DNA from 3 places in the Salinivibrio costicola subsp. alcaliphilus genome. Region 3 is predicted to be linked to each of the others. Evidence: predicted binding sites of a transcription regulator. Region 3 holds the regulator's gene; each other region holds the start of a gene.
What was found. The regulator CRP, encoded in region 3, controls carbon source genes, mostly activating them, when cyclic AMP is high. The targets are predictions, from matches to a motif close to TGTGANNNNNNTCACA.
Positions count from the first base shown of each region.

Region 1: the regulator CRP is predicted to act here: its motif matches at 1,457-1,472, upstream of BZJ21_RS07585 (glycogen/starch/alpha-glucan phosphorylase).
Region 2: the regulator CRP is predicted to act here: its motif matches at 2,400-2,415, upstream of gltB (glutamate synthase large subunit).

Region 1 covers NZ_MUFR01000017.1:37,972-42,386, reverse strand. Annotated here, with positions in the region: gene malT (HTH-type transcriptional regulator MalT) at 1-1,077, opposite strand, end outside; gene BZJ21_RS07585 (glycogen/starch/alpha-glucan phosphorylase) at 1,586-4,036, shown strand; gene malQ (4-alpha-glucanotransferase) at 4,160-4,415, shown strand, end outside.
Region 2 covers NZ_MUFR01000012.1:64,130-68,544, forward strand. Annotated here, with positions in the region: gene arcB (aerobic respiration two-component sensor histidine kinase ArcB) at 1-90, opposite strand, end outside; gene BZJ21_RS05920 (diguanylate cyclase domain-containing protein) at 100-1,893, opposite strand; gene gltB (glutamate synthase large subunit) at 2,501-4,415, shown strand, end outside.
Region 3 covers NZ_MUFR01000002.1:119,800-124,214, reverse strand. Annotated here, with positions in the region: gene BZJ21_RS01275 (hydrolase) at 1-389, shown strand, start outside; gene BZJ21_RS01270 (YheU family protein) at 537-755, shown strand; gene BZJ21_RS01265 (phosphoribulokinase) at 812-1,681, shown strand; gene crp (cAMP-activated global transcriptional regulator CRP) at 1,931-2,563, shown strand; gene BZJ21_RS01255 (DUF1338 domain-containing protein) at 2,682-3,473, opposite strand; gene astD (succinylglutamate-semialdehyde dehydrogenase) at 3,484-4,415, opposite strand, start outside.

The DNA of each region.
Region 1 (4,415 bases), on a different contig from region 3:
TTGATGTGGCGATTCAAGCTTGAGCCAAGCTAAGGCCGCTTGCCGATGCAGTGTTTGTTGCTGCTGTGGGATCCGAGCCTGGCGCTCATGGGCAAGAAATTCAGCAAATAGATGGTGAAAACGGAACCAATTGTTGTCGCCTTCGAGTGGATAAATAAATAAACCGTAGCGGTTCAGAGACTCCAGCATCCCCAACGCGTCGCCGCGCTCCGTTAAGGCATAGACTAATTCATCGTTGAACATTTCTAATACCGACACTTTCATCAAAAACTGACGGGTTTCAGTATCAAGTAAATCAAACACTTCTTCCGCTAAATAGTCCCAAAGGTGGGCATGGTTAAAGCTGGCACACGAGGCCGCGCTTTGCATGAGCGTACGCTTTTGGTGCTGTGCTTGAATCGCAATCAGTTGCAATGCTGACGGCCAACCTTCAACGTAGGTACACAAGGCATTGGCGGTTGACTCATCGACCCCATCGGCCACGCGTTGATTAAAAAAGCGGGTGGTCTCTTCGTTATCAAAGGCGAGTAATTCGTTCCCGATTTCGATCATTAAGTCACGAACACGCAAGTTCGCGGTGCCCAATGGCGGGTTGGCTCGTGAAGTGACGACCAAAGTGAGGTTATCCGGCATGTGCTTGATGAAAAAACGCATGGCTTCATGGATTTCTTCGTTATCAATAAGCTGATAATCATCCAATACCAGATAGCTGGTGGCATGAAAATTCGCTAACTCGGCAAACACATCGGATAAAAGTGCACGAAGCGATGAGAATTGGCGCTTCTCAGCAAGCTTAATGGTGTTTGCGCAGCCTTCTTGCGTGTCTTGATGCAGGGCTTGTAACAAGTAGTTAATAAAGCGGAAGCTATCATTATCACTGTCATCAATACTAAACCAGCCAACATGGGACTGATCAGCCAGCCATTGTGCGGCCATGGTTGTTTTGCCATAGCCGGCGGGGGAGCGGAACATCACTAATTTATAGTGAGGCGCTTGTTGTAGCATATCGAGCACCCGAGGGCGCAATATGGCGTTATAAAGCCGACCTGGTCGAGTAAGTTTTGATGGGATCCACATAACACACTGTCCTTAACCTCAAATACGGTGCCGGCCCCTCAGCGCGACACTGCTTTATCCTCCTTGGAGTCTATGCGACTCCTAGATACCAAACTATGATCTCTCTCCACTCTTGTGTTGATTGCTCCAGAATGGTGCATCTACGCCCTATATTTGTGATTTATATCACAATAGTTTTTTGTTTTCGCTATCCTTTAAAATAGCTTTGTACATTTATGTGTCCTGGAAAATATAGAATTTGCGCTGGCGCACAAAAATAACAAAAGTGATTTCTTACTTTTCATGCTGCTTTTCGAATGCTTTTTGTCCCATAACGTGATGTTGATCACTGGCTTGTATGTGGATGCTAGGATTGATGAGAGGCGGCTCACTGTTGGTGTGTGACACAGCTCTCTACGCCCTGCCATCTCCTCCTTTCCGTCACTGTGAGTGGGAGGATGTTTGTTACTCTCGAGTTGGGCAGGATGAATAGCCATCAAGGTTTCATTCCATTATTGAGAGTTATGACATGACCCCAAAACAGCAACATGCCTTTGATAAAAGTGCGTTTAAAATCAGCATGGTCCAACACTTGACCCAGCTAGGTCACGCACCTGAAACCGCTCAACAACGCGATTGGTACCTTGCCTTAGGGCGTGCATTGGCTGAGCACACAACAGGCGACTTGGTGGCGACTGAAAACGATCAAGCGATCAAACAGGCAAAAAGCGTTAACTATTTATCTCTTGAATTTCTCATTGGCCGTTTGACGGGCAACAACCTGATTAGCATGGGTTTATACGATGTGATTGCTGAGGCCGTTGGTGAACTCGGTCTGGGTCTTACCGACTTATTAGAGCAAGAGCGTGACCCGTCACTCGGCAACGGTGGGCTTGGGCGTCTCGCCGCTTGCTTTATGGATTCACTTGCGGCACAGCAATATCCAGCTGTTGGCTATGGCTTACATTACGAGTATGGCCTTTTCCGCCAATCTTTCGACCAAGGGGCCCAGCAAGAAGCGCCTGATGCATGGCGTGAGCCAGAAGGCTACCCTTGGGAAGTCGTCCGTCCAGATTTGACTCAAACCATTGGTTTCTATGGCCATGTTGAGGTTGTTGAGGAAGCGGGGCATACCTATCGTCAATGGGTGCCAAGCTTGAAAATCCAGGCAATGCCTTGGGACTTACCCATTGTCGGTTACCAAAGTAACACCGTTTATCCATTGCGTTTGTGGGAAGGTCGAGCACTGACACCGTTCGCGCTTGATGCTTTTAATGCGGGCGAGTACACTCATGCGCAGCAAGCTGATATTGATGCGGGTAACCTGACTAAAGTCCTTTACCCCAACGATAATCATGATGCGGGCAAGACGCTGCGTTTAATGCAGCAGTACTTCCATAGCGCCGCCTCAGTGGGTGACATCCTTCGCCGTCACTTGGAAGCCGGACATGCGTTGGCGGCGTTGCCGGAGTATGAAACCATTCAGCTTAACGATACTCACCCAACGATCGCCATTCCTGAACTGATGCGTGTGTTGCTAGATGATTATCGCTTAGGTTGGGATGAAGCGTGGGCCATTGCTAGCCGTACCTTCGCTTACACGAACCACACGTTATTACCTGAAGCGCTTGAAACGTGGAGTGAATCGCTCATGGCAGAGCTTCTTCCTCGCCATATGGAGATCATTTTCGAGATCAATCATCGTTTCTTACAAGACGTGGAGCAAAAGTGGCCTGGTGATGTGCGCAAACAGCAAGTGTTATCCGTGATCGATGATCAAGGTGAGCGCATGGTGCGCATGGCGAATCTGTGTGTGATTGGCTCTTATGCTGTCAACGGTGTCGCGGCCTTGCACTCACAGTTGGTTAAACGTGATTTATTCCCTGAGTTTGATGCGCTTTATCCAGGTCGCATTCAAAATGTGACAAACGGCATTACACCGCGTCGTTGGTTGAAGTTCTGTAATCCTGATTTATCAAACTTGATCAGTGAAAAAATTGGCGAGCAGTGGCCAGCACAGCTTGAGCAACTCGAGCAGGTTGCACAATATGCTGACGACGCTGATTTTCAGAAAACCTTCATGGCGGTCAAGAAGCGCAATAAACAGCGCCTTGCTGACTGGGTAAAATCCAACCTCGATATCACGCTTAACACCGATGCGATTTTCGATGTTCAGATCAAGCGTCTACACGAATATAAGCGTCAGCACTTGAATCTATTGCATGTAATTTCGCTCTATCAGCGCTTGCTCAACGAGCCAAACTTTGACATGGCGCCACGAGTGGTCTTTTTTGCCGCTAAAGCAGCCCCAGGTTATGAACTGGCAAAATCGATCATTTTCGCTATCAACAAGGTGGCCGAAACGATCAATAACGATCCACGCGTTGGCGATAAGCTTAAAGTGGTGTTTATTCCAGACTACCGCGTAAGCATGGCAGAAATTATCATTCCAGCGGCCGATGTGTCAGAGCAAATCTCAATGGCCGGTAAAGAAGCGTCGGGCACGGGTAATATGAAAATGGCCCTTAACGGTGCCTTGACCATTGGTACCATGGATGGCGCTAACGTCGAGATCCGTGAAGAAGTGGGTGACGATAATATCTATATCTTTGGCTTAGATGTTGATGGTGTCACCGAATTACGCCAAAAAGGCTATCAACCCGAAACAGCGTACCAAAATCAACCGCTTCTAAAAGCCGCTTTAGATAGCCTATTGGATGAAACCTTCACGCCAGGGCAGCCTGGTTTGCTGCGTCCTGTCTTTGACAGCGTGATGACAAGTGGTGACCCGTACTTATGTTTGGCTGACTTTGCTGATTATGTCCGCGCACACAATGACATTGATCGTGATTATCGAGACATGTCGCAGTGGGCACGCAAAGCCATTCTTAACACCGCGCTGGTTGGTAAGTTTAGCTCTGACCGTTCCATCCGTGATTATGTTAATAATATTTGGCAGCTAAAAGCGATCAAACGCTAATTGCTAATTGCAATATAACGGGTTAACAACCTGATAGGTGGCAAGGGATTCGCCTTGCCACCTGATAATAATGACAACAATATTGCCCAATAAAAGAAGGGGGCAGACCCCTCGGAGAAAGCGATGAAAGAATCTGCATTAAAGACAGTCGCACACATGGCGAACCTTGCCGACCGTTATATCAGTGCTTGGGGCACAGAAGCGGCGGTGCCAGAAAGTACCTTACATGATTTATTAACGTCACTTGGCTATGACACACGTCATGATGATGCGTTGTTGGCATCAGCGGAGAGAAAACATAAAACGGATGTGCTTGCCCCCGTACAGGTGGTGCAAGACAACGAACCGGTTGAAATTGCGCTTTACCTTGGCACCAGTG
Region 2 (4,415 bases), on a different contig from region 3:
GGCTAAGGCGAGCAGCATGCTAAAGCGCACAATCCCGAGTTTAACCAGTAAATCGACATAATATTGTGCGAGGACTTTAAGTTGTTTCATAAAGGATGATTAACCGCTAGATTCTAGGTAAGTCGATTCGGCGACCGAGGCGCGTCGAGGGCTTGATCCGTGTGGTGTCGGCATGCCTTTCACTACACTCACTTGATTTCGACCGTTGCGTTTAGCTTGATATAAAGCGCGATCCGCTTGCTGGATTAAATCACCGTAATCACCATCCGCGGAGGGTGTCACACAAGCAACGCCAAGGCTGATAGTAATTTTACCGGTAATCACTGCCTGATGATGGGCAATGTCTGCCGATAGCACCCGCTCGCGTGCAGTCTCGGCAACCTGGATAGCGCCGTTCAGTTCGGTTTGCGGCAATACAATGGCAAACTCTTCGCCGCCATAACGCGCCACCACATCAAGCGGCCGGTGAACGGCTGAGGTCAACGCGTTTGCCACTTTTTGTAACGCCCAGTCACCTTGTTGATGACCATAGTGATCATTGTACAGTTTAAAATGATCGATATCACAGAGGATAAAGGCAAGTGGCGTGCCTTCACGCGCTTGTGAACGCCACAGTTTGCTCAGCTGTTCATCTAAACTACGTCGATTCGCCACTTGGGTGAGGCTGTCGACAAAACTGAGTGCTTGCAAAGCCATAATGGCGTCGGCAAGCTGCTGTTGCGTGTCTTTTCTTTCGGTAATATCCCGTGCCATCAGCAAAATGGCAGGATCGCCCGTCACCGGATCTTGAATGCGTGATTTTGCCACCTCATACCAGGTTTGCTCGCCTAACTGACCAAGAATGACATCCTCATAAGTCATGGTTTCACCCGTATCCAATACTTGTTGATCACGCTGTCGGTGTTGTTCGAAGATATCAGGATCAACCACTTTCTGCGCAGGGGCGTTTTCCAACGCCTCAATCGTCGTGCCTAATGCATCAGCATAAGCTTGGTTGCAAGCCAAGTGATAGTAGTCTTGGTCATAGATCCCAATCGGATCGATACTCGACTTAAAAATCGCACTGAGTAAATGACTGCGTTGCTCTAAGACCTGCTCAACGGATTGGCGCTGTTGCGCTTCTTTTTGTAATCGCTCTTGCATCTGGTGCCAGTTGGTCACATCGTGGCTGATACACAAGGTACCAATGATTGCCTGTTTATCATTTTTAAGTGCGGTAATATTGGTCTCTAATAAACAGCTTTCATCATTGTGTTGTGTCGCCCATGTCCGTTCAGTTTGAGGCTGCGTCAGCGGCTGATCCGCTTGCCAAACAATGGCCTCTTGCTCACGGCCTTGCCAAAAACGATCAAATGCCGCATTGGTACCGACCACATTCCCTTCCACATCTTGAAAGCACACCAACTCCTCCAGCGAGTTAATCACGCTCAAGAGTACGCCTTGCTCTTGCTCATGAAGCTGCCAATGGGTGCGCTGATCCGTCGATGATAAGGAGACAACCCATGCTCGCTTTCCTCGACAACGAATCGGTAACCCCGATAACTGCACGTTGACACGCACCCGATTCGCCCCCGGCGCTCGGACTTTCGCATCAACATGAGAAAAAGGTTGCGGCCAGGGCTGTGCTAGGATGAATGCCTGAACGGCTTGCTGCTGTCGCGGGGTAGCGGTTTTAAATTGCTGTTGGCTATCGACCAGTGAAAAGGTGTCTACGCATGCAGCATTGGCATATAAAATGTCGCCCTGTTCGGCAGTCACAATGGCATGCGGCGTTTCCAAGCTGGCCATGTAAACCTGCCAGTCAGATAGCGCCACTGTCTCTTGACGCGCTCGCCATCCGTAACCCAGCACGCCACCGGCCAATAAAACAAGCAAAAAAATAAAAAACGCCATGCCGCTCCTGTGCCCTTGTCCCTAATGTGTTCTATCCAGTTTTCACTCGCATCGTATTCTGCCACACATTACATTGGGGGCGTAATTACCCTGTTCACAGCTTTATAAATATCATCTGTTATTTTATTACATCAATCTGTAGTGATTTTCGCTATGAAAGTGGACGCATAAAACGCACCCTTCTCTATTTGTTGTTAAAATTAGAATATCTACTCAAATTATGCCTTTATTTAATAATTATTTAACTAAAAAGCATAATTGCGAATAGCTATTATTCCCTGATTATCCGCATTAAAATCACGCTAAATCATAACCTTAAATCGTCGTTTTTTACATTTTTATATGCATAAAGGTTGCATACAAAAATTTGACCTTTGCGGGGTTTCCCGTTAATTTGGAAGGTCGCTGAGTCGTGTTTTCCCCTTATTTGATTCGGTTATTGTTTTTAAAAACAGCTAGTTAAATAACCAATAACCGACAAATCTCGTTAAAAAATCACAACATAACGGGAGCATAGTCACAAGGCTAAGCCCGCTCAGAGTGGTCAGGAGGATCACGACAATAAATGCAATCACTGCGCATCACGCAGTAGCAAGGGAGAATTGCAATGTCGCTGTACAACCCAATGCTGGAAAAAGATAACTGTGGTTTTGGCCTTATTGCCCACCAAGAGGGAGAGCCAAGCCACAAACTGGTTCGTACCGCTATCGCTGCACTTGACCGCATGACCCACCGAGGTGGTATCAACTCAGACGGTAAGACAGGCGATGGTTGTGGATTGCTGCTGCAAAAGCCAGACCGCTTTTTCCGCCTTATCGCTGAGCAAAATCAATGGAAGCTTAGCCGCCTTTACGCGGTCGGCATGATTTTTCTAAGCGCCGATCCAGCTAAAGCCCAACAAGCCAAACAACGCTTCGAGCAAGAAATCAACGCTGAAACCCTTTCAGTGGTGGGATGGCGAACGGTACCGACCAATTCTGACGTACTTGGAGACATCGCCAAACAGTCTCAACCGGTGATTGAGCAAGTCTTTATCAATGGTCCAGCCGGCTGGCGAGCTCGCGATCTCGAACGTCGCCTTTACATTGCACGTCGTCGCGCCGAAAAGGCCCTCACCGATGATGCAGATTTTTATGTGACCAGCTTGTCGACCCAAACCATTGTCTATAAAGGACTGTGTATGCCGGCAGATCTGCCGCGCTTTTACACTGATTTGGCCGATCTTCGCCTTGAGTCGTCGATTTGTTTGTTCCACCAGCGTTTTAGTACCAATACACAGCCGCGCTGGCCGCTTGCCCAGCCTTTCCGCTACCTCGCACACAATGGTGAAATCAACACCATTGAAGGGAATCGCCAGTGGGCTCGGACCCGTGCGTATAAGTTTAACTCGCCATTATTGCCAGATTTATACCAAGCGGCGCCATTTGTGAATGAATCCGGTTCAGACTCATCCAGCCTCGATAACATGATGGAAGTCTTTCTTGCCGGTGGTATGGACTTGTTCCGAGCCATGCGCCTGCTTGTGCCGCCTGCTTGGCAAAATCATCCAGATATGGATGATGAGCTCCGCGCATTCTATGATTTTAATTCGATGCATATGGAGCCTTGGGATGGCCCAGCCGGCATCGTGATGTCAGACGGTCGCTACGCGGCCTGTAATCTTGACCGAAACGGTCTGCGTCCAGCGCGTTATGTAATCACCAAAGATAAATTTATTACCTTGGCATCTGAAGTCGGCATCTGGGATTACGCACCGGATGAAGTTGAGGAAAAAGGGCGTGTCGGGCCAGGCGAGTTGCTGGTCATTGATACACGAGAAGGGAAAATTTGGCACTCGGGTGAAATCGATAATGAGCTCAAAAGCCGCCACCCCTATCGCGAATGGCTCGATCAACACGTCCGTCGCCTGACGCCTTTTGAAGATCTGGACCCACAAACCAGTGAAGGCAGCCGCAACCTGCAAGATGGTCAGCTCAAGACGTATCAAAAGCTGTTTGGCATGTCGAACGAAGAGATTGACCAGGTAGTCAAGGTCTTGGGTGATATCGGCCAAGAAGCGACCGGCTCTATGGGCGATGACACACCAATGGCGGTGCTTTCTTCGCGTCCGCGCTGTGTCAGTGACTATTTCCGGCAAAAATTTGCTCAGGTCACCAATCCACCTATCGATCCGTTACGGGAAAATCACGTGATGTCATTGGCGACCTGTATCGGTCGCGAGATGAACGTCTTTTGCGAGACCGATGGCCATGCCGAACGGGTTGCCTTTAAATCGCCCGTACTGCTGTTTTCAGATCTGATCCAGTTACTCGAGCTGGACGACACCTATTACCGCAATACGGTTCTCGATATTAACTACAACCCGAACGAGAAAGATCTTCACCAAGCGATCCTTGACCTTTGTGATCAAGCTGAGCGCTGTGTCCGCGATGGCACCGTCTTGGTCGTGCTGTCCGATCGCAGTATTCATAAAGACACGCTCCCAATCCCAGCCGCCATGGCCGTCGGTGCAGTGCAAAAAC
Region 3 (4,415 bases):
CCTTATCGGAAAAACTTACCCGACACCAAAAAGTGGGTCGGTGGCATGCTGGGGAGCGGCCAAAGATTAAAACTCTGTTCGAGTTTGATCAAACGGTCACCGCACCGCTGCATGGCTTTGACGATGCTCAACACTACTATCAAAGCTGTAGTGGTTTATCTGTCCTTGACGCTATTACGGTCCCACTTGCGATTATCCATGCGAAAGACGATCCCTTTATGACCGACGCAGTGATCCCAACCTCGCCTCTGCCCGCGAATATTGACTATCAACTGAGCGAGCATGGTGGGCATGTTGGTTTTGTTACCGGCAGTTGGCGCCAGCCACAGTTCTGGCTGGAGCAGTCGGTGCCTCACTGGTTAGCCTCACGCCTTTGCTCGTCCCGTTAAAAAGGGACGCCACGCAAAGCAAAAAAGACCGACGCACATTGATCGACTGCATTGTGTTGAATGATTGGGTAAAATGCGAGCTGATTCACAATATCAGCATCAAGCACCCTAACGTCTCAGCCATAAATCAACAAAAGGTGATGTAGTATGATGGTTCCTTGGCAATCGGTCCCTGAGGAAACACTGACTCGTTTAATCGAGCACTTTGTGTTACGGGAAGGAACCGATTATGGTGAGCAGGAAGTCAGCTTTGCACAAAAAGTGGCGGATGTTCGCCAACAACTGCAATCCGGCGACGCCGTGATTGTGTATTCTGAGTTGCACGAGACAGTGGATATTCGTCGTAAGGAAGCACTCAGATCTTAGCATCGCTGTACGCAATAAACAGCGATACACATTCAGACTGAATGACAGGGCGCGTCATGTCGGCTAAACATCCAATCATCGCGGTCACCGGCTCTTCAGGAGCAGGGACCACCACCACGTCCGAAGCATTCCGTAAGATGTTCCAGATGATGAACATCAAAGCGGCGTGGCTAGAAGGGGACAGTTTCCATCGCTTTACGCGACCGGAAATGGACGTCGAGATCCGTAAAGCACGTGAGCAAGGACGGCACATTAGTTACTTTGGCCCCACCGCCAATGATTTTCCGCGATTAGAGCAGTTTTTCCGTGAGTACGGTGAACTCGGCACAGGCAAATATCGCCGCTACTTGCATACCTTTGATGAAGCGGTGCCCTACAATCAAATGCCAGGGACCTTCACACCATGGCAGGATTTACCCGACAATACCAACGTACTATTTTACGAAGGCTTGCACGGCGGTGTGGTTGATGGTGAGGTCAATGTCTCCCAACATGTCGACCTATTGATTGGTATGGTCCCGATCGTCAACCTTGAGTGGATTCAGAAATTTGTCCGCGATACCCGCGATAGGGGCCACTCACGCGAAGCGGTCACCGACTCAATTGTGCGGTCGATGGACGATTATTTGCATTATATTACGCCGCAATTCTCACGCACTCACATTAACTTTCAACGGGTGCCGACGGTCGATACCTCCAACCCACTGAACGCCAAAGGCATTCCTTCGTTGGATGAGAGCTTTGTGGTGATCCGCTTTCGAGGGATGAAAAACGTCGACTTTCCTTATCTGCTGCAAATGATCACGGGGTCTTTTATGTCACGGCATAATACACTCGTCGTGCCAGGCGGTAAGATGGGCTTTGCGATGGAACTTATCATCCGTCCATTGATTCAGCAGCTAATCGAAAAAGGCAAGATTGGCTAGGGCGTAGCGCATCTATCGTGTATTACTTCTCAAGCCGTGATCTTAGCCACGTTTTTGCCAGGTTTTTAGGCGGTTGGCCTAGATCAAAATCAAGAAATTGCTAACAAAAAAAGATACACTCTTGTTAACATACAGTGAGCTTGTAGCCCGCGCCCAGACTTCGTATTCTGTGCATAGATCTGGTGGGTTACCCCTCAGACAAAGATAGGACGTTGTTGCCGGGCAACACATGCAGAGGAAATAAGTTATATGGTTCCAGGAAAACCTCAAACAGACCCTACACTCGAGTGGTTCCTTTCACATTGTCACATCCACAAGTATCCGTCTAAAAGCACGCTGATTCATGCAGGCGAAAAAGCGGAGACCTTGTATTACATCGTGAAAGGGTCTGTCGCCGTTCTAATCAAAGATGAAGAAGGCAAGGAAATGATCCTGTCTTATCTTAACCAAGGTGATTTTATCGGTGAGCTAGGCCTTTTCGAAGATGATCAGGAGCGTACCGCTTGGGTTCGGGCTAAGTCTCCTTGTGAAGTGGCAGAAATCTCATTCAAAAAGTTCCGCCAACTGATCCAGGTTAACCCTGATATATTAATGCGTTTGTCCTCACAAATGGCGCGCCGTTTGCAAGTGACCAGCCAAAAAGTGGGGGATCTTGCCTTCCTGGACGTCACGGGCCGTATTGCGCAAACCTTGTTGAATTTAGCGAAGCAACCCGATGCCATGACGCACCCTGATGGCATGCAAATTAAGATCACACGTCAAGAAATTGGCCAAATCGTTGGTTGTTCACGTGAAACCGTGGGGCGTATTCTTAAAATGCTGGAAGAGCAAAATCTTATTTCAGCCCATGGTAAAACCATCGTGGTATACGGCACACGCTAATCGCGCCGCTCTCTGTATCACCAACCGACGCCCTGGCGTCGGTTTTTCTTTTTAAAACAAAAAAAAGGAAGAGCGAACTCTTCCTTAACCGTTTAGGCCTCGTTATATCCACTATTTGTTAGTGCGTGCTCTCAAAAATTTTATCCGCTGAAGCGGCAACAAACCCCTGGTACAACTCACCGTTGGGCAACACATAACGCTTAGCAAACTCATAAAACCCACCTGGAATGGTTTGCGTGCCATCAGGGAAAACAACAGGGACACGGTCAGCCATGGTGGAGGATTGCTCCAGATAAACGGATGCGTCCCCTTTTACTTCCCCACCCGCTTCGTTAATTGCAAAGCCATTGTCTCGCAGCTTTTGATTAACCGATTGGCAATGATCATGCGCCTTTAACTGATTGACACTCACTGTGAAATGATTCGCGCCATAACCGTGCGCGGCTACCCAGGACGCGTATTCACTCTCCTCAGCAAGCGCTTGATAGGTGGCGCTATCGATGTCCCAAAGCCGCCCCTGATGAAGAAAATCGCTCCCTGTTAGTGACGACGCATCGACTTGTGTCACCAGCTTATGAACAATGGCTTGCAGCGCAGGCGAGCATTGCTCGACCATCAATTCACTGATAAACACTTTCGGCATCAAAGGATCGGGGTGCTCGAAATGGCAGGCATTGAGCTTTTTCGCTTCAAAGGTATAGTCCCCTTTTTGCTGATAGCCTAGCGCCAGGAAGGGGCGCGCCAAGACCTCAAGCCCAACCTTGGGCAAACCAAATGTCCGCAAGGCAATATGATCATTGATTAAAGGCTGCCCTTCTTCGAGCAAGGCATGTACCTGATGTGCCGATGGGCAAAGACGGTTAATATAGTCTTGCCATAATTTATCGAATAACGCTTGGCCACTGTCCATGTTGGTCTCCTTAATCTTGTTGAGTCGGAATACCGGGGGCGAACGTCTCAGGCAGTACCACCTGATCCCCTTCCATTGATGCCATGGGATAAGCGCAATAATCGGCGGCATAGTAGGCGCTTGGACGTAAATTACCCGACGCACCTGGCCCGCCAAATGGCGCATCACCGCTTGCCCCTGTCAACTGACGATTACGATTCACAATCCCTGCGCGAATATGATCGAGGAAGTATTGCCATTCGCCCTCGTCTTCACTGATAAGGCCTGCCGACAAACCATAGCGGGTATCATTCGCCTTCGTGATCGCATCAGCCATATCCTGATAGCGCTGCACTTGTAGTAGCGGACCGAAATACTCTTCGTCGGGTAACGCTTGAATGCCACTCACATCTAAAATCCCTGGAGAAATCACCGCATCGTGTAAATGCTCGCACTCTATGACGGGGGTAGCTCCCAGATCGATCAATTTCTGCTGTGTGGCCAAAATCCCCTCGGCGGCAGCCATTGAAATTTGGGCGCCCATGAAAGGCGCGGGATCATCAAACTGGCCGCCCACTCGCACGGTTTTGGTCCATTGTGCTAGGCGAGTCAAGATCTTGTCACCCACTTCTCCCTCAGGCAGCAGTAGGCGGCGTGCACACGTACACCGCTGACCGGCACTGAGGTAGGCCGATTGAATAATGGTGTATACCGTGGCGTCTAAATCACCGAACTGATCACTCACCACCAAGGGGTTATTGCCCCCCATTTCCAGCGCCAGCATTTTATCGGGCTGGCCAGCAAACTGACGATGAAGAATATGCCCCGTATTGGCGCTACCGGTAAACAATAAACCGTCAATACCGCGCGATTGGGCCAGCGCCTCGCCGGTATTGCGTCCACCTTGTACCAGGCTGATCAGTCCTTGCGGTAATCCCGCTTCGAGCCAATAGCCCAAGGTCT